DNA from 3 places in the Nocardia sp. NPDC058705 genome. Region 2 is predicted to be linked to each of the others. Evidence: riboswitches for the same ligand, from Rfam matches in the RefSeq annotation. Region 2 holds a riboswitch; each other region holds the start of a gene.

Region 1 (9,714 bases), on a different contig from region 2:
AGACCCGGCGCTGCGGTGCGATGCGTTCGGCGAGGTAGGCGAACGCGGCCGGTGCGAAGAACGAGGCCGTCAACCCCTGCACCACCCGCGCGGCGATCCCGGTGCCGAGACTCGGTGCCGCGATCACCGCAAGGGTGGACAAGGCCGTCGCCGCCAGACCCCCGACGATCACCGGGCGGCGTCCCCAACGGTCCGACAGCGGGCCGGTGACGAGGAAGCCGGCGCCGTAGGCGAGCCCGAAGGCAGTGGTTGTCCAGGTCACCGCGGCGTGGGTGGTGTCCCACGCCGCGGCCAGGTCGCCGAGCACCGGCAGCACCACGTAGAGCTGCCCGACGACGAGAATCCCGACGGCACAGATCGTCGCGACTGTCCGCCCCGTCGGCGCCCATGTCGCTTCAGTAGTCGCCGGCGAGCTCACGTGCCCGCTCCTGCGCGGCAGCGAACCCGACCTGCGGGTCCTCGGTGAGCACGGTCGGCGCGAAGCGGATCTCGGCGACGTCCTTCACACCGATGAATCGCAGCCAGTCGTGCACGAACGGGGTGGCGAAGTCGCTGCCGAACTGGATCGGCACACCCGGCTGGTGCACGCCACTGGTGAACACCGTGACCGCGCGCTTGCCGTCGAGGAGCCCGCTGTAGCCGACCTCGGGATCGAAGCCGAACGCCCAGCCGGGCTGGGTGATGATGTCGACGTACTGCTTGAGGATGTAGGGCACGCCGTGATTCCAGATCGGGATGTTGACGACGTAGAGGTGGGCGGCGGCGAACCGGTCGAAGACGGTGCGGGCCTGCTCCCAGGCGGCGACCTGCTCGGGGGTCTGTTCGGATCCGGTGAACACGGCCAGTTTGGCGGCGGCCGCGTCGGTGCCGAAGTCGGGCAGCCCGGCGTCGAACAGGTCGAGTGTGTCGACCTGCAGGGTGGAATCCTTCGCCGCGAGGGCCTCGATGAAAGTTGTTGCGATGGCGCGAGATTGGCTGAGTTCGCCGCGTGCGGAGGCATTGATGTGCAGCAGTGTGGTCATGGGAACAGGAGTACCGAGCGCGGCGAACGGCGACAATGATTTGTCGCATGCTGCGCGGATTACCGCATGCGCGCCGCCGTCTTTTGTCTCGAGCTGATCGCAAAACACCAGGCGCCGAATTGCCGCAGGTGGCTCCGTATCCGAGTGCCCCGCAACCACATCGAGTACCCCGAAGGCGGAACAGGCGCGCCTGAATCCGCTGCTAGATTTCGGCCCACGGTCACGAGTATCAGCACGTTCGAGCCCCGGCTCGCTGATCGGCAACCCTCGCTTGCGGTGGGGTGCCCCGGGTGACGACCAGGCGATATCGCTCGGGTATCGCAAGCGCTGTCTTCACGAAGGAATACCAGCAATGAGCAAGTTCTCTCTCGGCTCGCGTCGTCGTGTCGAAATCGTGGCGGGCGCACTTGCCGCGGTGAGCATCGCCGCGACGGTGGTCGGCTGCAGCGACAGCGGCGGATCCGATTCCGGCCCGGTCTATTTCGGCATCTCCGGTCCGCGCACCGGGCCTTCTGCGGAGTACGGGCGTCTGTGGCAGCAGGGATTCGACCTGGCACTGGACGAGATCAACGCGGCGGGCGGAATCAACGGCCGCAAGGTCGAATTGAAGTGGGAGGATTCGCAATCCGATCCCAAGCAGACCGTCCCGATCGCCACCAAATTCGTCGACGACAAGTCCGTGATCGCCGAACTCGGCGACTTCTCCTCGCCCGCCTCGATCGCCGCATCGCCGATCTACAACCGCGGCAAGCTCGTTCAGTACGGCTTCACCAATTCCGCCGTCGACTTCACCAAGGCGGGCAACTACTCGTGGAGCCCGTCGATCACCCTCGACGTCTTCCAGGAACGCAATGCCCAGTGGGTGTCGAAGAAGGCCAAAAAGGTCTCGGTGGTCTACCTCGAAACCGACTGGGGCAAACAGGCTTTCCAGTTCTTCGAGAAGTTCGCCGAGGAGAAGGGAGTCGAGATCGTCTACTCCTCGCCGATCCTGCCCGACTCCACCGATGTGAAGCCGATCCTGATCAAGGGCCGCGAAGCGAACCCCGAAGCCTTCGTGCACCTCGGCTACGGTCCCGACGGTGCGCTGGTGATCAAGCAGTTGCGTGACGTGGGCTTCGCCGGGCAGTTCTTCGGCGGCCAGAACACCCCGCAGTTCATCTCGCTGGCAGGCGCGGCGGCCGAGGGCGACATCGTCAACGGCATCTTCAGCCCGGCCGACCCGGACCCGAAGGTCCAGGACTTCGTCACCAAGTTCCGCACGAAGTTCAACACCGATCCCGGCGACTTCAACGTCTACGCCTACGACGCGCTCAATGTCGTCGTGCAGGCGGCGAAGAAGGGCGGCGCCACCCGCGAGGGCATCCTCGACGGCCTGAAAACCGAAACCCAGTTCACCGGAATCGGTTTGGGCACCTTCGCCTTCGACCAGGAAACGCGGCGCCCGAAGGGTGTCACCCCGCGTGAACTGGTGCTGAAGGAAGGCAAGTTCGTGCCGACCGGCAACCGCTGATGTTCGACACGCTCATCGCGGGGGTGGTCCACGGCAACGCGTACGCGCTGCTCGCCGTGGGCATCACCCTCATCTTCGGCGTCACCAATGTCATCAATTTCGCGCACGGCGCGGTGTTCGCCCTCGGCTCGATCCTGGGTTGGTGGCTGATCGCCGAACAGGGTTTCCCGTTGTGGCTGACCCTCGTGCTGGTGGTTGCGATCACCGCGGCGGTCGGTGTCGGCATCGACCTGCTGGCCGTGCATCCGCTGCGCAAAGCGCCTGCCATCGCGGCGCTGCTGGCGACGGTGGCGGCCGGGTTGATCATCGAGAACCTGACCCAGATCGTGTTCGGACCGGAAACGCGGCCGTTCCCACAGGTATTGCCCACCAACAACTTCCAGCTCGGCGGCGTCCGCTTCGGCACCTCCGATCTGGTGATGTTCGCGATCACCCTGGTGGTGATGCTCGGCCTGGCCGGGTTCCTGCGGTTCAGCCGCTACGGCCTGGCGATTCGCGCCACCGCTCAGGATCCGGATGCCGCCGCCCAGATGGGGATCGGCGTGAGCCGCATCCAGGTGCTCGCCTTCGCCATCGCGTCGGGGCTCGGCGGTCTGGCGGGAATCTTTGTCGGCCTGTACAACTCGAACATCTCGCCGACCAGCGGCACGCTCGCCGGGCTCACCGGGTTCGTGGCGGCCACCATCGGTGGGCTCGGGTCGATTCCGGGCGCGGTGATCGGCGGGTTCGCCCTCGGCATCGTGGAAGCCTTCGGCATCTACACCTTCGGCGACGGCTACCGCGACCTGATCACCTTCGGGGTGCTGGTGGCGTTTCTGGTGTTGCGGCCCGGTGGCCTGCTGGCCAAGGTGCCCGCGATCAGTTCCGAACCGCTCACCGGCACCTTCCTCGGCGCCGGGCGACAACTCCGGATCAGATGGTGGCACGCGGTCGCGGTGTTCGCCGTGGCGGCACTGATCGTGCCGCTGGTCGCCAACAACTACGCCATCGTCGTCGGCACCCAGATCCTGGCCTACGCGATCATCGCGGTCTCGATGACGCTGGTCGCCGGTTCGGCCGGGCAGTTGGTGATCGGCCAGGCCGGGCCCATCGCGATCGGCGCATACACCTCCGCGATCCTCACGGTGAATCACGACTGGCCGTTCCTGGCCGCTGCCCTCGCGGGTGGGGTGCTGGCCGCGGTGATCTCGTCGGTCCTTGCCGCGCCGCTGTGGAATCTGAACGGGCACTATGTCGCGATCGCCACGCTGGGCATCGGCATCGTGATCGTGGCGGTGATCCGCAACTGGGAGTCGGTGACGCGCGGCAGCTACGGCATCTTCGGTATCCCCGTGCCCAGCATCCTCGGTCACGAGTTCACCGAGAACACCGAGGTGTTCCTGCTTGACCTGGTGTTCCTGGCGATCACCCTCGCGGTGGTGGTCGGCGTGCAACGGTCGCGGCTCGGCACCGCGCTGCGTGCGGTCGGTGCCGACGAGGTCGCCGCGCGGTCCTCCGGTATCCCGGTGCGCGACTACAAGGCACTGGCCTTCGCGATCAGCGCCCTGTTCTCCGGGATCGCGGGCGCCCTGCTGGCGCACCAGTACAGCTACATCGACCCGACCGTGTTCAACCTGTCCATGTCCCTGCTGATCGTCACCGTTCTCGTGCTCGGCGGCACCGGTTCGCCCTATGGCGCGGTGCTCGGCGCGGCGGTGCTGATCGGCGTTCCCGAGGCGCTGCGGCTGGCGCCGGAGGCGCGCATCCTGCTCTACGGCGTGGTGTTGCTGCTGATCATCCGTTTCCGTCCGCAGGGTGTGCTGGTGAGGAGTGAACGTGTCCCCGTCCTTCGATGAGGTCGAGCCGGTGCTGGCGGTGCATGGACTGCGCAAGTCTTTTGGCGGCGTGCAGGCGGTAGAGAATCTCGAATTGGCAGTTGCTCCAGGTGAATTCGTCTCCATCATCGGGCCGAACGGTTCCGGGAAGACGACCACTGTGAATCTCATCTCGGGCGTGCTGCGTCCCGATGCGGGCCGGGTGGAGGTCGCGGGCAAGCGGCTGCGACCCGGTTCGCAGGAGGCGGCCGCACGTGCGGGCATCGCGCGCACGTTCCAGAACGGGCGCGTCTTCGGCAATCTCACGGTGCGCGAGAACGTCGAGATCGGCCTGCACACCACCATCACCGCCGGTCGACCATGGCAGTCGCTCGCACGAATTCCGTTGTTGCGCTGGCTACCTCTGCTGGCGGAAACGGTGCTGGCGCTGGTGCCGGCACCGGCGGAACGCCACCGCGTCGACGCCCTCGTCGACACTCAGCTGGCCCGCTTCTCCGAACGCCTCGTCCCGCGCGCGGACAACAACGCCTACACCCTGTCCTACGCCAACCGCCGCCGCACCGAGATCGCCAGGGCGCTGGCACTGCAACCCACGGTGCTGCTGCTCGACGAACCCGCCGCGGGCATGAACCAGACCGAGACCGCCGAAGTCGGACAGCAACTGGCCGACCTGAAAGCCGCGGGCCAGACCATCGTGCTCGTGGAACACAAACTGGAACTGGTGAATTCGCTCTCGGACCGGGTGATCGTGCTCGACGAGGGCCGCATCATCGCCGAGGGAACACCCGAACAGATCCAGCGCGACGAGCGCGTCATCGAGGCCTATCTCGGACGCCGCCGACTGCGCCCACCGACAAGTGAGAAGGTGACCGCCGGTGTCGAATAGCGAAAAGTCGACGCCCATCCTGGAATTCGACGAGGTCACCGTGCACTACGGCCCGTCGACAGCGCTCGACAAGGTGTCGTTGACGGTCCGCCCGGGCGAAATCGTCTCACTGCTCGGCGGTAACGCCTCCGGAAAATCGACGACGATGAAGACCGCACTCGGCCTGCTGCGCCCCACCTCGGGGGCGGTGCGCATCGATGGCGTCGACGTCAGCACCAGCTCGCCCGCGAAACGGATCGAAGCGGGCCTGGCCTCGGTTCCCGAAGCGCGACGGGTCTTTCCGGCGATGACGGTGGAGGAGAACCTCTACGTCGGCGGCTACATCCGCAAGGAGCGCCGCTCGGTCCTCGTCGCCCGCGCGAACGAACTGTACGAGCACTTTCCGCGCCTGCGCGAGCGCCGCTCCCAGCAGGCGGGCACCCTGTCCGGCGGCGAACAACAGATGCTCGCCTTCGCTCGGGCGCTGATGAGCAAACCGCGACTGATCTGCATGGATGAACCGACCATGGGCTTGTCGCCCTTGTTCGTCGACCGCGTTCTCGACGAAATCGCGCGGCTCAACACGGAGTTGGGGCTGGCGATCCTCATCGTCGAGCAGCAAGCCGAGCTGGCGCTGTCGATCGCGCACAGCGGAAATGTCTTGCAGGGCGGGCGAATCGTCTTGCGCGGCACCGCTACCGAGCTGCTCGACAATCCGGCGATCCGCGATGCCTACCTGGGAAGAGTGCCCGCATGAGCCACGAAAGAGCGCACCGGAAGCGGCTCGGGCTGTTCACCCGGCTTGTCCGGTACGACGACGACCAGAGCGCGGGCCAGGTTTACGCCGACGCGCTCGAACAGATCGGGCTCGCCGAACGGCTGGGTTTCGCTACCGCGTGGGTTGCCCAGCATCATCTGGACCCGGCCGAAGGCGGACTGCCCTCGCCGCTGGTGTTCCTCGCGCACGCCGCGGCGCGTTTCGACCGCATCAGGCTCGGCACCGCGATCGTCACGCTCGGGCTGGAGGATCCGATCCGGGTCGCCGAGGATGCCGCAGTGCTGGACACCCTGTCCGGCGGACGGCTCGAATTGGGTTTCGGCAGTGGTGGTTCCAAGAGTTCGTTCGAACTGTTCGGCATCGCACCCGAGGACAAACAGCGCGTCTACGCGGCGAAGCTGGCCGCGATCACGGCTGCACTGGACGGCGCTGAACTCATCCGCGGCAGACCACTGCATCCGCCGGTGCCGACCCTGCGCGAACGCACCTGGCAGGCCAGCTTCTCGGTATCGGGTGCCGCGCGTGCCGGTGCGGCGGGCGTGGGTCTGCTGTTGTCACGCACCCAACCGCGTGATCCGCACGTGCCCCTCGACCAGGTCCAAGCTGACCTGATCAGCGCCTACCTCGAAGCACTGCCCGCAGGCTCGACACCCCGAATAGGCGCCTCCCGCAGTGTTTTCGTCGCCGACGATCACGACGAAGCCCAGCGATGGGCCCACCGCGGGGCACTGCGATTTCTGGAACACCTACGCACCGAGGGCATTCCGGACCTGGCCGCCACCGTCGACGAAGTCCTGCGCGACTCCTACATCGGCACTCCCGACGAAGTCGCCGCGCAGCTGGCCGCCGACAGCGCGGTCACCGCCGCTACCGACCTCATCGTCCAGATCCATCCGATCGATCCCGACCAGCCGACGGCACTGCGCTCGATCGAACTGCTCGCCAACAAGGTTGTGCCACAACTGGATCGGCTTCTCAACGAAAGGGGTTCGGCATGACTGCCGGAACCGATGTCATCGACGCGGTGCTCGGCGCCGAGGCGGCGGCCAGGGTCGCCACCGTGCGGCGGAGCAGGCCCACCGTGGTCGAGCACACCCAGGGCGTGCACGACGCCCTGTTCGACGGAGTCGCCGGACGGGCTTTCGGCCGGGCACGGCTGGCTGCCATCGCCGCCCACATCGCCGCACTCGGCAACGCGACCGACCTCGCGGCCTATTACACAGGACTGTCGGAAGATGCTGGGAAAGAACCTGATTCGTCCGGTGATGCGAAGCTTGCAGCCGCCCTGCGTCATGCCGTCCGGCTCACCAACGCACCGGCGACGAGCACCCGCGCCCACATCGACGCCCTGCTCGCGGCGGGATTGTCGGAGACCGACATCGTCACCGTCTCCCAGCTGGTCGGCTTCGTGAACTACCAGGTCCGTCTGCTGGCCGGCCTCACCCTGATCGGAGCGCAGCGATGACCGAAGTTCGTGACGTCGAAGCCGGCGCCAGGCCGACGGGTTTCACCCAGGACCAGCTCGACTGGGTGCCCTGGGTCGAGCCCATCGTGCTGGCCGACGCCGACGAGCACCAGCGCCCGCTGCTGGCGGGCCAGCGTGGCGAGAGCCCCTACTTCCGGCTGCTCGCCCGCAATGCCGAGGTCCTCGCCCAGCGCAGCGCCAACGACAAGGACATCTTCTACAGCCGGGAAGGGCTGACCAGAGCCGAACGTGAACTCGCCGCGACGGTCACTTCCCGATTCAACGGATGCGAGTACTGCGCATCGGTACACTCACGTTTCACCTCGCAGTTGTCCCAGCGCGTCGACGACGTGCAGCGGTTGCTGGACGAGGGCACGACGGTACGGATCGACGAACGCTGGGACGCCATCATCGATTTCACCGCCGCGCTGGCCGCGCAACCGCCACGGCCCGCGCACGCGGAACTGGATCGATTGCGCGCACTCGGTTTCGACGATGCCGATATTCACGATCTGGTGCTGTCGACTGCCTCGTTCTCGTGGGCGAATCGGCTGATGCTCAGCCTGGGGGAGCCCCGAGTTCCTAGGTCTTGTGCTCAGTGACAAAAAATTCTAGAAAATTCCTTTGAAATGGCCTCAGTTCACATTGTTCCTCGGTATCGTCCGAGATGGCAAATGGCCAGTGACAACGAAGTCACAAAGCATCAACTTGGAGTGACACATGCTTTACAACATCACTGACGACAGCAGCGACGGCAACATCTTGACCCTGCTCCTCGGGCTGCTCACCAGCTCGCTGAGCACCGGTTCGGTGCAGGGCTCGGGCAACTGAGCCGTCTATAGCCATCTTTCGGCTAACGCGCGGTTGGCCGAATGGGCAGCCGAAGGGCCTGATCCATGACGAGGGGATCAGGCCCTTCGGTATTGTCAGCGACAATGTCACAGGATGCGAATACGGGACGAATGTATGCCGGGCAACCCGTAGAGGACCGGCAACGCCAGCGGCGTGCGCGTTTTCTGGAGTCAGGCCTGACGGTCTTCGCGCGCGACGGGTACGCCAACAGTTCGGTCGGTGCCATCTGTAAGGACGCGGGACTATCGTCTCGGCAGTTCTACGAGGAGTTCACCGGCCGCGAATCTCTGTTGCTCGAGCTGTACGAGCAGATCGACCGACATTCGCGCGAGGCGGTGGCCACCGCGCTCGAGGACAAGTCCGAGGCGACGGTGCCCGAGCAGATCGACGCGGCTGTGCGGGCTTACGTCGAGTCGATCGGCACCGATCCACGCAAGGCGCGCGTCGCGCTGGTCGAGGTGGTCGGGGCCGGGCCGAAGGTGGAGAAATTCCGGCTCGAGCTGCGTCGGGTGTGGGGTTCGCTGCTGGCCAGCGCCGCCGAGGACGCCGCCATGCACGGTGAGATCCCCACCGGCGACTACGAATTGCGCGTACTGGCGATCATCGGCGCGGTGAACTATGTCGTCGACGGCTGGAGTGGCAGCGATCCGCGCCCGCCGCTGGACGAGGTGATCAAGGTGCTCACCCGGGTAATCCTCGGTGCGGTAGGGGCTTGATGGCGCGGGTCGAGATCGTCGAGATCCAGGTACCCGACGGCAGCACCCTGCCGGTTCGGCTCATTCCGGCCACCGGCGCCCACCGTCATCCGGTGACGCCGGACGCACCGCGCCCCGTGGTGGTCATCGTGCCCGGCCTCGCCGTGCCAGGAGAGTTCTACGAGTACTTCGGACACCGGTTGGCCGCAGGCGGATTCGACGTCGCCATCGGGGAGCTGCGCGGCCAGGGCGACAGCACCCACCGCACCGGCACCGAAAGTACCTACGGCTACCACGAATTGGTCTCAGTCGACTTCCCCGCGATGCTGGCTGCGGTCCGCAACCGCTTTCCCGCCAGCACCCCCTACCTACTCGGCCACAGCATGGGCGGTCAGCTCTCGGCGATGTACGCGGCCCGGGTGCGCGGCAGGCTCGGCGGTTTGATCCTGATCGCTTCCGGCACACCGTATTTCCGTGGGTATCGCGGGGTGTTCGGTCCGGGAATGCTGGTCGGCACCGCGGCGGTGGCGGTCGCCTCGAACCTGGCCGGGTTCTGGCCGGGGGACCTGCTCGGCAAGCGGGCGTACGGCAGACAGTCCAAAGTGCTCATGTCGGACTGGGCCAGGCTGGCGCGCACCGGGCGCTTCGTGCCCGTCGGCGCCGATATCGACTACGACGAGCGGATGTCGCGGTTGAAGTTCCCGGTGCTGTCG
Region 2 (9,714 bases):
GGCCGGTCCAGAACGTCGGTACCGAAACGCCCAGTGGGGGAAGCGCGCTCAGTGTGTTGCGCAACCACGGTCGCCGTGTGTAGGTGGCGGCGAAGGCCAGTACTGTCCCGCCGATGATCGCGAAAAGCAGTGCGAGAGCGGTTAGTCCGAGCGTTGACGGCAGCGCGTCAGCGAGAGCTTCGGTCACCGGCTGACCGGTGTTGATGGAACGGCCGAGATCGCCGGTGACGGCATTGCCCAGCGCGGTCACGTATTGCTCCCACAGCGGCTTGTCCAACCCGTAGCGAGCTTGCATCTCGGCGACCGCCGCCTGGTCGACCGGCGTGCCGGTGCCAGCGCTGTCGGCCGCCATCGACACCGGATCCGCGGGGAGCAGGTACAGCACCACGAACGAGATCGTGAATGCCGCCCACAACACCCAGATCGCCTGCAATACACGCGAACCCAGGTATCGAGCAGTGCCACTGCCTGCCGAGTTCGTGCGGCCCGGACTGAGGCGTGGAACGACGCGCCGACCCTGGAGACCGCCGCGAACACCTCCACTCGCCGCGCGCCCGTCCCGTGAATCCCCGTCCGAGGCGCTCATCAGTGCCCGCTCAACCAGGTGTCGAAGAACTGCAGTCGAGCCGAGGCCTCGAACTTCAGATCCTGCGTATGCGAGGCTGCGCCGATCGCCTGGGACAGCTCGATCGTGGGGATGGAGAGCCCGTTGGCGAGGATCAACCGCTGCGCGGTTTTGATCAGTTCCGCTCGTGCTGCGGGATCGCTGGTGGCCAGCTGCTTGTCGAGAGCCTCATCGAGCTCCGGAATCGGGCCCCGCGCATTGAGATTGCGTCCGGTCAGGGAAAACGACGTGCGCAAGATGTCGCCGTCGGCGCGGGTGTTGTTGCCGTAATTCGAATCGAAGTCCTTGGCGTTCTGCCGCGCCGTCCACTCCGGCGTCGACACCAGGTCGAGCTTCAGTTCGACGCCCACCTGTCGCAACTGCTGCTGCACCAATTCCAGGATCGCCTGATTGCCCGCGAAAACCTGGCTGAAGGTCACCGAAAAGCTCAGCCGCTCACCGGCTTTTGTCCTGATGCCGTCGGGGCCGGGTACCCAGCCGGCCTGCTCGAGGATCGACTTCGCCTTGGCCGGGTCGTAGGCCAGTTCGGCCGACAGATCCGTGTAGCCGGGGGTCGTCGCGGCCAAGCTCGAGGTGGCGGTTCTGAACTGTGGGCCGAGGACGGTGTCGACGAGCTGCTGGCGATCCAGTGCGGGGAGTAGCGCTTGGCGCACCGCTGGATCTCGCAGCGGGCCACGAGTCACATTGAGGGAGAAGCCGAACGGAGTGCCCGGGTTGGAGGTGGACAGCACCCGGCCGCCGGTCGCTTCGATCTGCGGTGCGTCCTGTGGCAGTGCGTCGCTGATCGCGTCGAGCTGGCCCGATGCCAGGCTGCCGGTGCGCACCCCGGATTCCGGAACGACGGTGAACTCGATCCGATCCAGGTAGGCCTCACCCTTGTGTGCGAAAACGGCTGAACCCCAGTGGTATCCGGCACGCTTGGCCAGTGTGGCGGAGGTGTCCTGCTTCCACTCGGCGTAGGTGAACGGTCCGCTGCCGATGGTGTCACCAGCGCAGCGAGCCTCCGATGGTCTGGCATTGGTCGACTGGCTCAGGATGCCGAGCTGCGATGTCGAGGAGGCCTGGAGGAACTGCGCGTTGGGCTGACTGAATTCGACTCGGGCGGTGAGCTTGTCGACGGCCGTGGTGCCGACATAGTTGGTGAGATAGCTCGCACCGAGCGGAGCCTTCGCCCCGCCGAGTTCGATCACCGCGTCGAAGGTGTCGCGCACCGAGTCGGCGGTCAGCGGGGTTCCGTCGCTGAAGCTCACCCCGTCGGCCAGCTTGAACGTGAAGACCTTCGAGTCCGGGCTGACCTCCCAGCTTTCGGCCAGCCACGGCGTGATGGCCCCGGTCTTCGGATCCTGGTCGGTCAGCGAATCGACGATCTGGCGGGTCACATAGATGGTCTGGTTCGAGCCGGCCTGCGCCGGATCCGAGCAGGTGGGCGCCTGCGAGAGCCCGTAGCGCAGAGTGCCGCCGGGCTGCGGCGGACCGGCCTGGCCGCCCTGATCGCCGGTGCCGCTCCCGCACGCCACCACAGTGGTCGCGGCGGCGAACACACCGGCGAACGCGGAGAGACGATGTCGAATCACGAGGTAACTCCAGACAATTGGCGACCTGCGGCCAGCGGACGGCTCGGAATGCGGCGGCGCAGCTCGGGCGCCACCTCGGCCTGGAACAGCTCGAGACTGCCCAGGTAGTCGGCTTCGGTGCGGCCGTCGCGTTCGGCGGACAGGTGGATCACCTCGTGCCCGAACTGCTCGTGATAACGGCCGACCTTGTCGATCACCTGCTCCGCACTACCGACCAGCGCCGACGATCGGGCGATGAAATCTTCGACGGTCTCGAACACGACCGGATTGCCGACCTTGCGCTGCAAGGCGGTCCGTGCCTCGTAGAGCGGCCGGAACACCTCGACGGCCTCCTGCGAGGTCCGCGCGACATGGAAACCCGCCGTGCCCGCCCCGACCAAGGCGTCAGCCGGGTTGTGACCGTAGTGCGCCCACTGTTCGCGATAGTGGCGGATCAGCTCGGCATACGGCTCGATCGGATGGGTGACATTCGCCGAGAACACCGGATCACCGTGGCGCGCGGCCAGTTCCACCGACTCCCGGCTCGTCGCACTGCCGTGCCAGATCCGCACGCGCGGCTGCAACGGTCGCGGGAGCGCCTTGGCCGCGGTGAGTGACGGCCGAAATTGGCCCGACCACGTCACCTCCTCGCTGTCCCACAGCGCCCGAAAGAGTTCGTACCCTTCACGATTGCGCTCCCACTGGTCCTCGGTGGTGACGTGATAGAGCTGCGCTTGCGCCGCCCCGTTGCCCTTGCCGATGATCAGCTCGAGCCTGCCCTCGGACAGGTTGTCGAGCGTGGAGTAGTCCTCGAACGCGCGCACCGGATCGAGCAGGCTCAAGGTGGTGACCGCGGTGAACAGGCTGATCCGCGTGGTGACCGCGGCGATATGGCTCAGTACCACCGGGGGAGCGCCGGACAGGAACGGGTCCTCGTGCCGCTCACCGACCGCGAATCCGTCGTAACCGAATTCTTCGGCGCGCCTTGCCTGTTCGATCACTTCGTGCAGGCCGTCACGCGTTGTCGGGACCACACCGGTGACCGGGTCGGGCACCCGGGTGATCAGTGTCATCAGCAGGAATTTCATGCCCGTGCTCCTGATCTCTCGAACGAACTCATGCGGCGGGCTTCTTCGGCAGACCGGGCGGGTTGATGCGCGACTCGGTGACCTTCTCCGAATCCAGCCCCCAGCGATCGGGGACCTTCTGATAGCTGCCGTCGGCGATGGCATCGACGAGGGCCTTGTGGACGGCGGTGTTGAGGCCGCTGTTCTTCTTGGTGAGCACCGCGATCTCGCCTTGCAGGGCGTCACCGGCACCGGAAAAGGTGGCGATGAGCTTGGTTTCGCCTGTGGTCGTCGAGTGATAGACACCGGACGGGTTCGGCCCGAGGTAGCCGTCGAGGCGCTTGGAGGGTGCCAGGAACCGGCGATCCGGGGGAGGTCGTCGGCGGCACCAGCGGGCGGAGCATCGCCCAGCGGGGCGGTCTCGACGCCGGAGACAGTGGACGCGGTCAGCACGAAAAACTCCTCCATCGATCCCGGCAGAAGCACCCGCACCCTCGAAGGGCGGGTTGCTGCGACGTCGTAGAGCCGGGTCTCTCGGTCGCTCTGGATGGTTGTGCTCGCCTGCCTCGCGGCCCGAGCTGAATCAGCATGTGACACAGGTGTCGTGGTCGCAACGGTAGAAATCAGCGTGAGCGCAGGGGTTGGAACCGGCCGCCGGGGCAGCCACAATTGCCCCGGTTCGGTTCGCTGGGAGATTGCGACGCGCCGAACCCCCGGTTACTTCACCTTGCCCGATTCACCCATCGCACGCGGTAGCGTCGGCCTTCTCTGCGTCGATGAGGAGTACGTCGTGAACATGGGGCGTCGTTCCACCACACTGACCGCGCTGACGGCCTGCGCCGCCGCGTTGCTGCTGACCGCGCCGTCGGCCACCGCTGAACCGGCCGCGCCGGTGACGCCCGCCGTCACCAGGGACGCGCCGAACGCCACTCCAGCCGCGGGCCCGGGCGACCTGCTCGGCGCCTACCGGACCGTCGTCGAGACGCTGAAAGCCATGGGTATTCAGCCGTTCCTCTATCCGACGGTTGCGGCGAACTGCACCGGTGACGGCGCGGGGCTCGTCCCGGCGGTCGCGGGTGCGGTGCCGGGTCCGTGGCCGACGAACACGCTGCCCACTCCGGGACTCGACCTGTCCGCGGTGAAGTCCGGGCAGACGTTGTTCACGTTCCTGCCCTATGGACTCGCTCCCGACACTGCTGCTACGAAGACCTCCGGGATGCAGGTGGCGTGGCTCAATATCAGCACCGGACGGGGTGGGATGGCTTCGATGGGGCCCATTGCCGACCTCGTTCGGGCGATGGTTCCGCCCGAGGTTCCTGTAGAACTGCGGCCGCTGGCTGAAAACGCGATTCGCGACTTTCTCTTCGCCGCTGTTCCCGTCGGTGGTGTGCGTGCGGTGCCTGTGGACACTGGGCGTGGCACTGTGCTGGCTGCCGTCTTCGGAACCACTGACAACGCGGGGCGGTCGTGCTTCTTCTTTCCGACCGTCGGCATCACTGAGGTTCCTTGAAACCTGCCGGGCGCCGTCCGCTCGGTTGAGGTACCCGCCGTGGCAACAGTCGTTCGCTTATGGAGCGGTGAAGATGTCGTGGGTGCCTATTCGCCGCCAGATCACATGGGCCTCACCCGTCGTCACCGAGTCGCCGTAACTGAACGTCGCGCGCCCGTCAGGCGCCCACGTCATCTCCCAGATGTTGTCGTAGCCCTTCATCTTCTTGACGCGCAGTCCAGGGCGGAACCCGGCTCCGGCGCGCAGATCTTCGACCAGGATCGACACCGATCGTAGGAAGGCTACTTGCTGATCGCGAGTCAACTTTTGCCAATCTCGGGTGAAGAGCGTCAACCAGGCATAGGTGGGCATCAGTGCCGCTCGGGCTGGATCTCGGCCAGGTCGATGCCTGCGGAGGCAGCCAGTCCTCGCAAGAACGAGTCACCATCTTCGAAGACCTCGTGCGGGACGCCCGCGGCCAGTTCCTGGTCAGCTTCTTGCTCTTTGCGCTGCCATTCCGGGGTAAAGAACCATGCCTGATCGACCGGGATCGACCGATAGCCGCGCACCGTGACATCACCAGCCTCGTTGACCGTGAATTCCAGTTCGTCATCCTCGCGAACATGCAGCACGGCACGGATTTCCTGAGGCAGAGTCACTTGATGGCGACTGCCTCGGATGCGTGCACGGATGTTCATCGCGGTCATGCCACAGTGTAGCACGGTGCTACGGTGCTACAGAAGTCGACGGCCGCCAATTGTGTCGACAAGCTGGTACTCGGTCAGGCGCGGCGGGCGATGGCCTCGTCGGGAGCGACCAGGGGGCGCTGCTTCCAGCGGAGGCGGCCGGTTTGGTGGCGGTGGTGGGAGCGGGTCCACAGGGATAGGTAGTGGGCTACTGCTACCGGGTGGGCCAGGGCTGAGGCTAGGTCGGAAGGTGTCGGGGGGCGGCGGGTTTCGATGGTGCGGGCGGTGAGGCGGCTGGTGACTGCGGCCAGGTAGCCGAGGATTCCCGCGCGGCGGGTTCGGCCGCGGCCGAGTAGGGCGGCCAGTGGGGGGATCCAGTAGGCGAGGGTGGCGAGGATCCCTATGGCTGCGCCGGTGTCGCGGCGGCCGCCGTAGGCGGACCAGAGCCAGCGGGTGTAGCCGTCGGTGAGTTCGGTTGTGCCGGTGTACATTCGGGTGCTCGCTGCGGGGCCTGCGGTGACCAGAGCGGTGCGGTGGCCTACTCGGCGGATCGAGCGGGCCAGGTCGAGGTCTTCGGTGGCGCTGGCGGCTACGGCTGCGTGGCCGCCTGCGGCGCGGTAGGCCTCGGCGTCGACGGCGAGGAACTGGCCGCAGGCTACGGCGGTGGAGGGGCGCAGGCTGTGGTTGGAGGGGCCTACGGGCAGGGTTGATGCCCATGACCAGGCGAGCAGGGGCTGGACCAGGCGTTCGGTGGGCGAACCGGCTTCCTGGATCGGCCAGGCCGAGACCAAACCTGCTCCGCGCCTGCGTAATTCGGTGACCGCCGCTGCGACGGCGTGGGGTGCGAGGCGCACATCGGCGTCGACGAAGACCAGGGCTGCCGCGTCGGTGCGGGCGGCGAGGCGGGCGCACGCTGCTGCTTTGCCGGTCCAGCCGGGGGCGGGGTGGGCGGCGGAGCGGAGCACGGTGAAGCGTTCGTCGCCGGCGATCGCGGTCAGTGCGGCGTCGTAGGTGCCGTCGGTGGAGGCGTCGTCGAGGATCAGCACGTGCAGGCGGGGGACACCGGTCTGGGCGCGCAGGTCGGCGATCAGGGCGGGTAGGTGCTCGGCTTCGTCGCGGGCTGGCACGCAGACCGTGACCGGTTCGATCACGCCCGCGACGCCGCGCGGCAGGGTGCGCAGGGTGAGCAGGTTGTAGGCGGCGGTGCTCGCGCCGAGCGCGGCGAGGCCGGTGCCTGCCCAGGTCAGGTAGCGAGCCGCCGCGCCCATGTCAGCGGCCCAGTCTGCGGCTGGAGATCTCGCGCCACATCTCGGAGGGGGAGAAGCCGCCACGGGGGGCGTGCGGTGGGGCGGGGTTGCGGTCGCGGAACGCCAGCCCGGCGATCAGCGCGGCCACCGCGAGGGTGATACCGCCGACGATGCCGGCCCAGCCCGCGAACGAGCGGGTGTTGGGGTCGGCGTATTTCACCTCGGCGCGCAGGGTCGACACCTCACCGGCGGGCAGCTTCCACGAGACGGTGTTCTCGCTGTTGGCTGTTTCGCGGGTGCCGTTGGTCTTGGCGACGCGCGCGGGGAAGGCGATGGAGAACTGCACGTCCGAACCGTGTGGCGGCACCGATTCCAGATCGACCCGGCCGGTGAGACTCACCAGATCGCCACTGCGCTGGAAGTCGAGGGTGAACATGCCCTGCGTCTGATCCGACAGCCCGCCGAGCTGGCCGACCTCGCCGAAGGACAGATCGTCGAAGAACACCTGGGTGCCGACGTAGCCGTCCTGGTTGTAGTTCTCCACCCGCACCTTCGACGCCAACTGCGCGGGCGACTTCAGCTGTGGTCCTTTGTCCTCGGGCCCGGTCGGCACCACCGCGGCGACGATCCGACCCGACACGCGGTCGTTCGACGACACCCCCATCGACACCTGCACGCGCAGGCACCCGGCCAGCGCGGGCACGAGCAGTGCCAGCAGGACGGCAACGGCCGCCACGCGCCGCGCGGGCACGCGACGACGCGGTGAAGGAGTGGGCATGTCGGCGACGGGACTCGGCTGCACGATTGACATCGTGCCAGGCTCAGGCCCCAGAGCCCACACGACGGGCCCACCACCCACGCCGATCAGGCATTTTCGCGCCGATTCGAGGGGTGTCGAGGTGGGTTCGGGCGCTCACGCCGTGCCAACAGGGGGATTCCGAGCACGCCCAGACCGCAGAAACCCCAGATCGCCGACGCGGGCAGCCCGAGGAACACCGCGTGCGCGAGGGTCGAACCGAGCCAGGTCCACCCGAACACCGCGACCGGGACCGCCACCGAGGGATCACGCGGTGGCGCGAGAAGCCGATCGAGCAGGGTGAGCAGCACCGCCATGACCGTGGCGACGAGCGCCCAACCCAGATAGTTCGTGTACGGGATCTCGGGCAGACCGGGCAGCCCGGCGTCGCGGACCGCCCAGGTCCACTGGCCATCGGCGACCATCTGCGGATCGAGGAACAGGTCCCACCCGACCGCACCGAGGACGAACAGTCCCACGCGTCGCACGGTCCTGGCGGACATCAGGATGCCCGCGACGATCCAGATCGAGTACAGCCCACCGGTCCAGGCGAGGGGCACCACCAGTGGAACGTCCGCGACCGCGGGTCCGAGCCGGTCGACGGCGTAGGTATAGCTACCGAACGGGAATCCGGTGGCGGTGCCGACGATTTCGGCGGTGAGTCCCAACCCGGACACGATGACGAAAAATCCGACAGCCCACCGCAATCCGCGAGTCGTAGCCGCGTGCAGCAACGCGGTCGCGGCCGACAGCGCCACCACGGCAACCGTGATCCGGTCGCGCGCCACATCCGTGCTCAATGGGTAGGTGATCTGCGCGAACACCAACGCCAGCGCGGTGGCGGCGGGAATCGCACGGTAGGGATCTGCGCGTAACCAGTCGCGGATCGCGACGACACCGCGACGCGGCGCATCCGCCCCGTGCTCGCGGGCCGCGCCGGTCACAGGCGCTGCCGAACGCTCGACCCCGCGGTGCGCGTCGAGTGAACGCCCGTATTGCCGGTTCGGCCCGGGCACACAGCGGCGCGCGCGTGCCACCGTGGGTATCGAGCCAGTTCCGGGAAGTCGGCGCCGCGGGCCGACGGCGCGTCGCTGCCGAGCACCTGCGACGAGAAGGCGTTCATCGCTTGCGTGGCAGCAGGAATCGAGGCTTGCGGCGATCGCCGAGAACCAATCGCGCCGCGCTGCGACCGCTCGCGCCCGACACTCCGCCGCCGGGATGGGTGGACGCGCCGGTCAGATAAAGGCCGGGAGCCCCGGGAACTCGCTGACCCGACAGCTCGGGCAGCGGTCGCCACAGCATCATCTGGTCAAGCGACATCTCCACGTGCATCACATTGCCGCCGCGCAACCCCATCTCCCGCTCGAGATCGACCGGCGTCTGCACGAATCGCTGACGCACCGACGAGGCGAAACCCGGTGCGTACCGGTCGACTTCGGCGATGATCCGATCCGCCTCGTGCTCGGCGTGTGCTGCCCAGTCGCTGCCGTCGGCGAGCTCGTAGGGATGCCACTGCGCCCACAGCGACAGCTGATGTTCGCCGGCGGGTGCGATGGACGGGTCGAGCGCGCTGAAACTCATCGCCAGCACCACCGGGCGCGGCGGCAGCGAACCGGCCAGCGCGGCGCCGTGGGCCAGTCGGAGCTGTCGACGGTCGGAGACGAGGAACTGCAGACCACGGGCGGATTCGGCGGGGGAGGCGCCGGGGTACTCGGGTAGCCGATCGGTCGCCAGACGCACCACCATGCCGATGCCGGGGCCGACCCGGATGCGCCGCTGCCAGTCGTCGAGGACCGCGGGGTCGAAATCGCCCGCGCGCAACAGGTCCAGCGTCGAAAGGATGTGGGAGCCCGCGATCACCGTGTCGGCGTGCAGGGTCCGGCCCGCTGCGGTCGTCACCTGCCACCCACTGCTGGACCGGCGTAGCGCGGTGACGGCGTCACCGGTGTGCAGCTCGCCACCGTCGGCCCGCAGCCGCGCGATCAACGCCGCGCTGAGCGCCCCACTTCCCCCCACGGCACGGCCGGGCGGCAAAGTGTGCATGAGCGCGGCGAACCCGGCCATCGGCGCGGTCCCCGGTTCCGACATCGGCGGACCCGACTGCGCGCCGAACCACGCCAGCGACGCCTTGAGTCGTTCGTCGTCGAACCAGAAGTCCAACAGCGCGTCACCGGACTGCAGGAACTCCCGCGACAGCGCCGATCCACCGGCCCGCGCGTCCAGCCCCCAGAACGAGCGAACGAGCCTGCCC
Region 3 (9,714 bases), on a different contig from region 2:
AGTGCTCTTCATCAGTTCCTCCAAACGTCGGCTAGCCGCGAGGGTCAACGCATCGTCGACCAGGTCCAGATACATTTTCACACGTTCGTCGTCGATTTTCATCAGCCCGGCCAGGAAAGCTGGAAGGACCTCGTCCATGTAGGGACCGGACCCGTGCGCGATCGCCGACAGCGTTGCCCGTTCCGGACAAAGGCGAGCCTCGTCGGGATCGGTCACGAGCGGAAAGCGATCGGGACCGAGGACCAACGGATGTATCACCGAACCGCAGGGGCCAAGTTCGATCGGCTTCGCTGCCCATTCGGCGACCTGCCTGCTCGGCGTCACAACCAGCAGCACAACTGGACAGCCCAACCGTGATCGCAATGTCGCCACGTAGACCGGCCACTTCAATCGCCGATCATCCTTCTTGCTCAGCTGTATCTCGACGCACACACCGAGGATGGGCTGATCGCGATCGTCGTGCGTACTCAGCGCCAGGTCCCCTCGGTACTCCTTGGGGCCCATGTCGGTGAAGTCGCACGGCTCAGCACGCATCTGGGCGCCGTCGGGCAGTGACACGTCGAACTCCTCGACCAGCAGTGTCGGTGCCAGGGAGTGCGCCGTGCGGAACAGATCAAGCAAACCCTCGTGTAGGTAGCTCGGCATGCGCTGCACCGTATGTGGGTGCGGCGAGATCACGAATTCGGTTGCGGCGTGGCGGGAGAGACGCGACGGGCAAGCCAGACCGTGACGGTGAACAGGAGGACGCCGGCTACGGCGAGGAGGGCGCCGATCATGGCGGGGGCGGTGTAGCCGAGGCCTGCGGCGATGACGAGGCCGCCGAGCCAGGCGCCTGCGGCGTTGGCGATGTTGAGGGCGGCGTGGTTGAGGGCGGCGGCGAGGGTTTGGGCGTCGGCGGCGACGTCCATCAGGCGGGTTTGTAGGCCGGGGGCCAGGGCCGCGCCGGAGGCGCCGACGAGGAAGGCGCCGATCGAGGCGGTGATGGGGTTGTGGGCGGCCAGTACGAAACCGGCCAGGATGACCACCATGGCGATCATGGCTACGAAGATCGAGCGGTCGACGCCGCGGTCGGCGAGGATGCCGCCGCCGATATTGCCCACGATCATGCCGAGGCCGAACAGGGCAAGCACGATCGGGACCGCGCCGGTGGGCATGCCGGCGACGTCGGTCATAGTGGTGGCGATGTAGGTGTAGACGGCGAACATGCCGCCGAAGCCGATCGCGCCGACGGCCAGGGTGAGCAGCACCTGTGGGCGGCGCAGGGCGCCGAGTTCGGTCATCGGGTTGGTGATCTTCATGCTGGTCAGGGCGGGCACATAGCGCCACAGGGCGGCCACCGTCGCCAGGCCGATCACGGTGACGACCACGTAGGCGTCACGCCAGCCGAAGTGCTGGCCGAGCCAGGTCGCGCCCGGCACACCGACCACATTCGCCACACTGAGCCCCAGCATCACCGCGGCCACTGCTTTGGCCCGCTGCCCGACGGGCGCGAGGGTCGCGGCGGCCAGCGAGGCGACACCGAAGTACGCGCCGTGCGGCAGTCCGGAGACGAACCGAGCGAGCACGAGCGTGCCGAAAGTCGGCGCGAGCACGGTCCCGATATTGCCGAGCGTGAACGCGGCCATCAAAACGATCAGCAACTTCTTGCGCGCAACCCGCGCGCACAACGCGGCGATCAGCGGCGCACCGACAACGACCCCTAGCGCGTACGCCGACACCGCGTGCCCGGCCGAGGGCTCGGAGATGTCGAAGGCCCGCGCGATATCGGGCAGCAACCCCATGGTCACGAACTCGGTGGTCCCGATCCCGAACCCACCCAGCGCCAACGCGAGCATCGCCGGGACGTGCCAGCTGGTGCGTGGCTCGTCGAGGCGATCAGGGGCGGCGATGGAAGTAAGCACGCACTAATCCGCCTCTCCGCGAATTCAGGCCAGATTCAGGCCGTGGGAATGTGATGTCGGCGGCCACCGGCAACGCCGAGACCAGTCAGCCGGTACCCGGTGAGTTACCCATGTCCTTACGTATCGACTGGGAACAAAGCAAAGGGCGCTAGCACCGGATTGGTGCTAGCGCCCCTTCCCCTACAAGGGTATGCCGCCGCGGATCATCGCGGGGCGTGAGCTTTATCGCAGAGCACGAGCCAGGTTCACATCGAGCGCACCCAGGAATTCCTCGGTGCTCAGGTAACCCTGGTCCCCGCCGACGAGCGCAGCGAGGTCCTTCGTCATCTGACCACCCTCGACGGTCTTGATGACCACATCCTCGAGCGCCTGCGCGAAGCCGATCACCTCGGGGGTGTTGTCCAGCTTGCCGCGGTGCTCGAGCCCACGCGTCCACGCGAAGATCGACGCGATCGGGTTGGTCGAGGTCGGCTTGCCCTGCTGGTGCTGACGGTAGTGCCGGGTGACCGTGCCGTGTGCGGCCTCGGCCTCGCAGGTCTTGCCGTCCGGGGTGAGCAGCACCGAGGTCATCAGGCCGAGCGAGCCGAAGCCCTGGGCCACGGTGTCGGACTGCACGTCGCCGTCGTAGTTCTTGCAGGCCCAGACGTAGCCGCCCTCCCATTTCATGGAGGAGGCGACCATGTCGTCGATGAGGCGGTGCTCGTAGGTGAGGCCCGCCGCGTCGAACTCGGCCTTGAACTCGGCCTCGAAGACTTCCTCGAAGGTGTCTTTGAACATGCCGTCGTAGGCCTTGAGGATGGTGTTCTTCGTGGAGAGGTACACCGGGTAGTTCTGCTGCAGGCCGTAGTTGAACGAGGCCCGCGCGAAGTCTTCGATCGACTTCTTGAAGTTGTACATACCCATGACGACACCGCCGTCTTCGGGCATCTTCACGACCTCGTGCACGATCGGCTCGCTGCCGTCTTCGGGCGTGAAGGTGAGCGTGACGGTGCCCGCTTCGTAGACCTTGAAGTCGGTGGCGCGGTACTGGTCGCCGAAGGCGTGACGGCCGATGATGATCGGCTTGGTCCAGCCGGGCACCAGGCGTGGCACGTTGGAGATGATGATCGGCGCACGGAAGATGGTGCCACCCAGGATGTTTCGGATGGTGCCGTTGGGCGAGCGCCACATCTTCTTGAGGCCGAACTCTGTCACCCGCGCTTCGTCGGGGGTGATGGTGGCGCACTTGACGCCGACGCCGTACTTCTTGATGGCGTTGGCCGCGTCGACCGTGACCTGGTCGTCTGTCTTGTCGCGGTACTCGATACCGAGGTCGTAGTACTCGAGGTTCACGTCGAGATAGGGATGGATCAGCTTGTCCTTGATGAACTGCCAGATGATCCGGGTCATCTCGTCGCCGTCGAGTTCTACAACGGTGCCTTCAACCTTGATCTTGGACATGGATCTTCGTGTCCTCCTCGGTGGGTGCCCTTATTGCACGGCCAGGCGAACACGCTTGTGAGCGGACCCCAGCTATTCCAACAAACCGTATATGCCCCGCGGTGGTTGCGGGACGTTGTGGTGCAAACATGACGAGCGTACTGCTAGGTGTCACCTCACCGCGAGGGGAGGGCGAACTGTGCGATACGCGCGCGAGGAGCCTTCACTTTACCCATCACGCGCGAACGGTCCCGCGCGGCCGAGTTGGCTGCGCGGGACCGGTTGATCGAACTCAGACGGCGACCGGAATCGCGTGCGCGTGTTCGTCGCCTTCGATCAGGTTCTCAGGCTTGTCGCGGATCATCGCGGCGATCACCACCGCCGCGACAAGGAAGAAGCCGGCGCCGATATAGAAGGCCACGTCATAGCTGTAGATGGAGGCGCGTTCGACGAGGTGGTCGACGGTCGGGTTGTCGGTCGCGTAGCTCTTGGCCGCCTGCACCGACAACGTGGTGAGCAGGGCGGTGCCGACCGCGCCGCCGATCTGCTGGGCGGCATTGAGCAGCGCGCTGGCCACCCCGGAGTCCTCGTCGGCTACCTGGTGCAGCGCGACGGCCTGCATTCCCACGAACAGCGGCCCCATGCCGAGCGCCATCAGCAATTGCGGTCCGAGCACGCTCGCCGCGTATCCGTCGCCGTAGCTCAGCTGCGCCAGCCACACCAGCCCGGCGACGCCGAGCAGCGCGCCGACCACCATCAGCGGACGCGGCCCGAACTTGGGCATCAACGAACTGGTGATGCCCGCCGCGATGCCGATACCCACCGGGAACGGCAGGAACGCGATGCCGGCTTTCAGCGGCGAATAGCCGAGAGTGTTCTGGTAGTAGAAGCTCAGGAACAAGAACATGGCGAACATCGCGATGGGGATGAGCAGCGCCGCGATCAAGGCCCCGCCGCGGTTGATCTCACCCGGAATACGCAGCGGCAGTAGCGGATTCGCCGAGCGCGCCTCGATGACGACGAAGGCGATCAACAGCGCGAAGCCGACGCCGAGCAGTCCGAGGGTGCTGCCGGTCAGCCAGCCGTCCTCGGCCGCGCGACTGAATCCGTAGACGATCGAAATCAAACCGAAGGTCACCGTGACGGCGCCGGGCAGGTCGTAGCCGCCGGTCCGCGGCACCGGGACATCGCGCACGATCACCGCCAGCGCACCGGCCACCGCGATGAGCGCGATCGGGGTGTTCATCAGCAGCGTCCACCGCCACGAGGCGAACTCGGTGAGCGCGCCGCCGACGATCAGACCGAACGCGATACCGCCCGCGGTGATCCCGGCGAACACCGCGAACGCGCGGGCCCGCTCCTGCACGTCGGTGAAGATCACCGACAGCAGCGACAGTGCCGCGGGCGCGAGCAGGGCGGCGAACGCACCTTGCAGACCGCGACCGACGAACAGTTGCGCGCCGGTCTGCGCGAGTCCGGCCAGTGCCGACGCGGCGGCGAAGCCGACCAGCCCGATCAGGAAGATCCGGCGCCGCCCCAGATAGTCGGCCATCCGTCCGCCGAGCAGCAGCAGGCCGCCGAAGATCAGGGTGTAGGCGGTGATCGCCCACTGCTTGTCACCCTCGCTGATGCCGAGGTCACGCTGGGCATACGGCAGGGCGATCGTGATCACGGTGGCATCGAGCACCACCATCAACTGGGCGGCGGAGAGCACGATCAGCGCCCACCACCGCATCGAATTCTGTTGATTATCAACATGTTTCGCTTGTATTTCGGTGCCGGTCACCAGGACTCCTCGTCGCTCGATCAGTTCGCTCAATACTGGCACCATGCGACAATTGGCGTCAAGAGAAAAATGTCTGACTGCGCCAATTGGCAGGTCTCGACAGATGGAACCGGCAGCGGGGTAGACTGGCGACATGCTGGATTCGACCCCTCCGATCAGCGTTGACCGGACCGCCGAACCGGCTGGCGAGGCGCCGCTGGGCCTGCGCGAACGCAAGAAGCTGCAGACCAAAGCGGCGATCGTCGCGATCGGGCTCGACCTGTGCGAAACGCAGGGCTTCGACGCGACGACGGTCGAGCAGATCGCCGCGGGCGCCGACGTGTCGCCGCGCACCGTCAACCGGTACTTCCCGCTCAAGGAAGACATCGTGCTCGCCCCGATCGACGACTTCGGGGTCACCGTCGCGGCCGCGCTGCGCGCCCAGCCCCCCGGCAACGAACTACAGGCGCTGTGCGGGGCCTACCTGCAGGTGATCCACGCCGAAGTGGGCGCCGACGGCGTTCGTTTCCTGCGCCAGTTCCTGCAGATGCAGCGGATCATGCGCGCCAGCCAGGCGGTGAACGCGCGAGCGCTGGAATACGCGGAAAAGAAGAATGTGGCGGTGTGCGCGCAGCTCGCGGATCGCATGGGCACGACACCGGACGACTTCATGGTCCGGCTGGTGGCGGGGACCTGGCAGATGCTGTGTCACATCTCGATGGCCGATGTGGAGGAAGCGCTGCTGCATTCGACGCCCCAGGCGGCCGTGCGGGTGACCCGTGACGCGATCCTGCGCGCCTATCACGGCCTGCGCTACGTCTGCGGCGCACCGGCCGACGACACGCCCGGCCTCGGCACACCGCTCACCGAGTGATCTTCGGCGGGAAATGCGGGGGAAGTTTCCGCGTGTGGGAGATGTCCGGTTAACATGACGCCCAAGGTCATGAGTACCAGCGCCAAGCCCCGGCTCGCTGGTCGGCAACCCTCCAGCTGCGGTGGGGTGCTCCGGGTGATGACCGGGCTCTCGAAAGTCGAGAGCAAGCGCGCATTTCAGGAGGCACCCATGTGTTGTTACCCGTCGATCCGACCCAACTGACGAGATCCCCGGCGAACACCCACTGGAGCACGACATGACTGATTCTTTCCTGCCCGAGAACTGGTCCTTCGAGACCAAGCAGATCCACTCGGGCCAGGCACCCGACGCCGCCACCGGCGCGCGGGCCCTGCCGATCTACCAGACCACCTCGTACGCCTTCCGCGACACCGATCACGCCGCCGCGCTGTTCGGTCTCGCCGAGCCGGGCAACATCTACACCCGGATCATGAACCCCACCCAGGACGCGGTGGAGCAGCGCGTGGCCGCCCTCGAAGGTGGCGTCGCGGCGCTGCTGCTGGCCTCGGGCCAGGCCGCGGAGACCTACGCGATCCTGAACCTGGCGAGCGCGGGCGACCACATCGTGTCCAGCCCGCACCTCTACGGCGGCACCTACAACCTCTTCCACTATTCGCTGCCCAAGCTGGGGATCACGGTCTCGTTCGTCGAGGACCCCGATGATCTCGCGCAGTGGGAAGCCGCGATCCAGCCGAACACCAAGGCGTTCTACGGCGAGACCATCGCCAACCCGAGCAGCGCGGTGTTCGACATTCCCGGCATCGCCGGTGTGGCGCACGCGAACGGCCTGCCGCTGATCGTCGACAACACCGTCGCGACCCCGTACCTGATCCAGCCGCTGGCCCACGGCGCCGACATCGTCGTGCATTCGGCGACGAAGTACCTGGGTGGGCACGGCGCGGCCGTTGCGGGCGTGATCGTCGACGGCGGCACGTTCGACTGGACCGTGCGCGACGCCGACGGCAACTCGCGCTACCCCGGTTTCACCGAGCCCGATCCGAGCTATCACGGTGCGGTGTTCGCCGATCTGGGCGCGCCCGCGTTCGCGTTGAAGGCGCGCGTGCAGCTGCTGCGCGACCTGGGCGCCGCAGTCTCACCGTTCAACGCGTTCCTCATCGCCCAGGGCATCGAGACGCTGAGTTTGCGGGTGGAACGGCATGTCAGCAATGCCGAGACGGTCGCGAAGTTCGTCGCCGAGCAGCCGGGCGTCGACGCGGTGTTCTACGCGGGCCTCGAGTCCTCGCCCTGGTACGCGCGGGCCAAGGAGCTGGCGCCGAAGGGCGCGGGCGCGATCGTGGCGTTCGAGCTGGCGGGCGGTGTCGATGCGGGCAAGAAGTTCGTGGACGCGCTCAGCCTGCACAGCCATGTAGCTAACATCGGTGATGTGCGTTCCCTCGTGATTCATCCGGCGTCGACCACGCACTCGCAGTTGACGCCCGACGAGCAGCTGGCGGCCGGTGTGACTCCCGGCCTGGTCAGGCTCGCGGTGGGCATCGAGGGAATCGACGACATTCTGGCCGATCTGCGGGCCGGGTTCGCGGCGGCGACGACGTGACCGTGAGCACCGAATCGCCGATCGCCCGACCCGGAACCGGGGTGGACCTGTTGCCACCGCCGGACGGGCGAGTCGGCGTGGTCGCCATCGGGGAGGTGGCGCTGGAGAACGGCGCCGTTGTTCCCGATGTGCGGCTGGCGGTGCAACGCTGGGGTGAGCTCTCCCCCGCACTGGACAATGTGGTGCTCGTCGAACACGCGCTCACCGGCGACTCCCATGTCGTCGGTGGGCCCGACGGGGCACCCGGTTGGTGGGAGGGCATGGTCGGGCCCGGTGCGCCGATCGACACCGACGAGTGGTGTGTGATCGCCACCAACGTGCTGGGCGGCTGCAAGGGCAGCACCGGTCCGTCCTCGCTCGCGGCCGACGGAAAGCCTTGGGGTGCACGCTTTCCCGCGCTGACCATCCGTGATCAGGTGCAGGCCGAGGCGCAGTTGTTCGAGGTGCTCGGGATCGAGCGGCTCGGCGCGGTGGTCGGTGGTTCGATGGGCGGTATGCGGGTGCTCGAGTGGATCATCGGTCTGCCCGAGCGGGTCTCGGCGGCGCTGATCCTCGCCGTCGGCGCTCGTGCCACGGCCGATCAGATCGGCACCCAGACCACCCAGATGGCTGTGATCACGGCCGATCCGGACTGGCAGGGCGGCGACTATCACGGCACCGGCCGCGCGCCGATGACCGGCATGGGCCTGGCCCGGCGCATCGCGCACCTGACCTACCGCACCGAAGGCGAGCTGGACCACCGCTTCACCAATCGTCCTCAGGGCGAGGAGGATCCGTGGACCGGCGGGCGTTACGCGGTGCAGAGCTACCTCGAGCACCAGGCCGAAAAGCTGTGTCAGCGGTTCGATCCGGCCACCTATGTGCTGCTCAGCGAGGCCATGAATCGTCACGATGTGGGTCGCGGGCGCGGTGGTGTCACTGCCGCGCTGGCGTCGACGTCGGTGCCGTGTGTGGTGGGCGGCGTGGACTCGGATCGCCTGTACCCCTTGAACACTCAGGCCGAGTTGGCCGAAGGCCTGCCCGGCTGTGCGGGTTTGGAGATCGTGCATTCGCGCGACGGGCACGATGGGTTCCTCACCGAAGCCGCAGCGGTGTCGAAGCTGCTCACCGAGACCATGCGCTTGGCGCGGGAGAACCGCTGAGGTTCACGGTCCCGTCAGCAGGGTGACGATCGAGCGGACGTAGGCCTGAAGTCGTTCGCGCGGATACTTTTCCGGGTCGCTGACGGCCATCCGACCGAGCATTTCGGCGACGGTGAGCACCGAGTTCGCCAGTAGCTCGGCGTCCATGTCCGACCAGCGTGGCGACAGTGAAACACCCATGCTGACAAGTGATTCCGCGCGCTCCACGATGTCTTTGCGCGAAGCGCGAAGGGCCGCACGGTATTCGTCGGGCGCGCTCGCGGGTGTGGCGAGGATCAGCCGCCAGCGGGTCGGATTCTGCAGTGCCACACCGACGAATGCCTCCACCGTCGACGAGGCGGCAGTCACCGGGTCGGCGCCGAGCAGATCCGCAGGCAACGTGTCGGCGATCTGGTCCAGGCCGCGTTCGCGTTCGCGTTCCAGCAGTGCTTCGACCAGTTCGGCACGGGTCTTGAACACCGTGTACAGCACCGGTTTTCCGACACCGGCCTCCTGCGCGACAGCCTCCATGCTCAGCTCGTGCAGTTCCATCCGCCCCAGCACGGTGAACGCGGCGTCGAGCAGTTGCGCGCGACGTTCCTGCGGCGGCAGTCGCGGGGCATAGCGGCGTCGCGGTCGTTGATCCTGCGTCGCGGTCACGCGCTCACCTGCCTTTCTCTCCGCCGACGATACTCCGGGGCCGACCTGCTGACGCAAATCCTACGCAACCGTTGTATTCACTTCGAGCAATTGCTACGGTGGTGTTGTATTCATTTGCGAGGTCTGACCTCGGCACTGCAAAGGAGCATGTGCAATGGCTTTCGATGCGTCCACCCTGCGCCGCGACGACTACGGGTTCTTCGGGCCCGACTCCCCCAGCTGGAAGGTGTGGGGCTCGCCGACCGCGCTGATCGGCTTCCAGCGCGCAGTCACCCTCGAACACTTCGATCCGTTCCTGACCGCCGCGGTCGCCGATTCGCAGGGCATCTACGACAATCCCGCGACCCGGCTCGACCACACGCTGTCCTATTTCGTACTGGTCGCGCTCGGCGACGGCCGCA

The links. Region 2 has a riboswitch for S-adenosylmethionine ahead of ACFW6D_RS21210 (ABC transporter substrate-binding protein). Riboswitches for the same ligand answer to the same signal wherever they lie in the genome.
Region 1: it holds a riboswitch for S-adenosylmethionine, as region 2 does, so the genes downstream of both, ACFW6D_RS13940 (ABC transporter substrate-binding protein) here and ACFW6D_RS21210 (ABC transporter substrate-binding protein) in region 2, are expected to answer to the same signal.
Region 3: it holds a riboswitch for S-adenosylmethionine, as region 2 does, so the genes downstream of both, ACFW6D_RS25605 (bifunctional o-acetylhomoserine/o-acetylserine sulfhydrylase) here and ACFW6D_RS21210 (ABC transporter substrate-binding protein) in region 2, are expected to answer to the same signal.

Annotation. Positions count from the first base shown of each region.
Region 1 is NZ_JBHYRN010000009.1:115,642-125,355, reverse strand. Features, by position in the region: gene ACFW6D_RS13950 (MFS transporter) at 1-418, opposite strand, end outside; gene ACFW6D_RS13945 (FMN-dependent NADH-azoreductase) at 396-1,022, opposite strand; SAM riboswitch class IV at 1,241-1,355, shown strand; gene ACFW6D_RS13940 (ABC transporter substrate-binding protein) at 1,375-2,532, shown strand; gene ACFW6D_RS13935 (ABC transporter permease) at 2,532-4,367, shown strand; gene ACFW6D_RS13930 (ABC transporter ATP-binding protein) at 4,348-5,232, shown strand; gene ACFW6D_RS13925 (ABC transporter ATP-binding protein) at 5,222-5,968, shown strand; gene ACFW6D_RS13920 (LLM class flavin-dependent oxidoreductase) at 5,965-6,987, shown strand; gene ACFW6D_RS13915 (hypothetical protein) at 6,984-7,454, shown strand; gene ACFW6D_RS13910 (alkylhydroperoxidase domain protein) at 7,451-8,056, shown strand; gene ACFW6D_RS13905 (TetR/AcrR family transcriptional regulator) at 8,390-9,022, shown strand; gene ACFW6D_RS13900 (alpha/beta fold hydrolase) at 9,022-9,714, shown strand, end outside.
Region 2 is NZ_JBHYRN010000019.1:32,826-42,539, forward strand. Features, by position in the region: gene ACFW6D_RS21195 (ABC transporter permease) at 1-448, opposite strand, end outside; gene ACFW6D_RS21200 (ABC transporter substrate-binding protein) at 586-2,199, opposite strand; gene ACFW6D_RS21205 (LLM class flavin-dependent oxidoreductase) at 2,196-3,266, opposite strand; partial or broken gene ACFW6D_RS21210 (ABC transporter substrate-binding protein) at 3,295-3,591, opposite strand; SAM riboswitch class I at 3,707-3,799, opposite strand; gene ACFW6D_RS21215 (hypothetical protein) at 4,042-4,755, shown strand; gene ACFW6D_RS21220 (hypothetical protein) at 4,813-5,022, opposite strand; gene ACFW6D_RS21225 (AbrB/MazE/SpoVT family DNA-binding domain-containing protein) at 5,106-5,441, opposite strand; gene ACFW6D_RS21230 (glycosyltransferase family 2 protein) at 5,516-6,688, opposite strand; gene ACFW6D_RS21235 (LppM family (lipo)protein) at 6,690-7,478, opposite strand; gene ACFW6D_RS21240 (carotenoid biosynthesis protein) at 7,532-8,350, opposite strand; gene ACFW6D_RS21245 (phytoene desaturase family protein) at 8,583-9,714, opposite strand, start outside.
Region 3 is NZ_JBHYRN010000027.1:32,215-41,928, forward strand. Features, by position in the region: gene ACFW6D_RS25580 (hypothetical protein) at 1-645, opposite strand, end outside; gene ACFW6D_RS25585 (MFS transporter) at 675-1,835, opposite strand; gene ACFW6D_RS25590 (NADP-dependent isocitrate dehydrogenase) at 2,124-3,341, opposite strand; gene ACFW6D_RS25595 (MFS transporter) at 3,613-5,139, opposite strand; gene ACFW6D_RS25600 (TetR family transcriptional regulator) at 5,240-5,959, shown strand; SAM riboswitch class IV at 6,025-6,135, shown strand; gene ACFW6D_RS25605 (bifunctional o-acetylhomoserine/o-acetylserine sulfhydrylase) at 6,216-7,532, shown strand; gene ACFW6D_RS25610 (homoserine O-acetyltransferase) at 7,529-8,674, shown strand; gene ACFW6D_RS25615 (TetR/AcrR family transcriptional regulator) at 8,678-9,313, opposite strand; gene ACFW6D_RS25620 (oxygenase MpaB family protein) at 9,468-9,714, shown strand, end outside.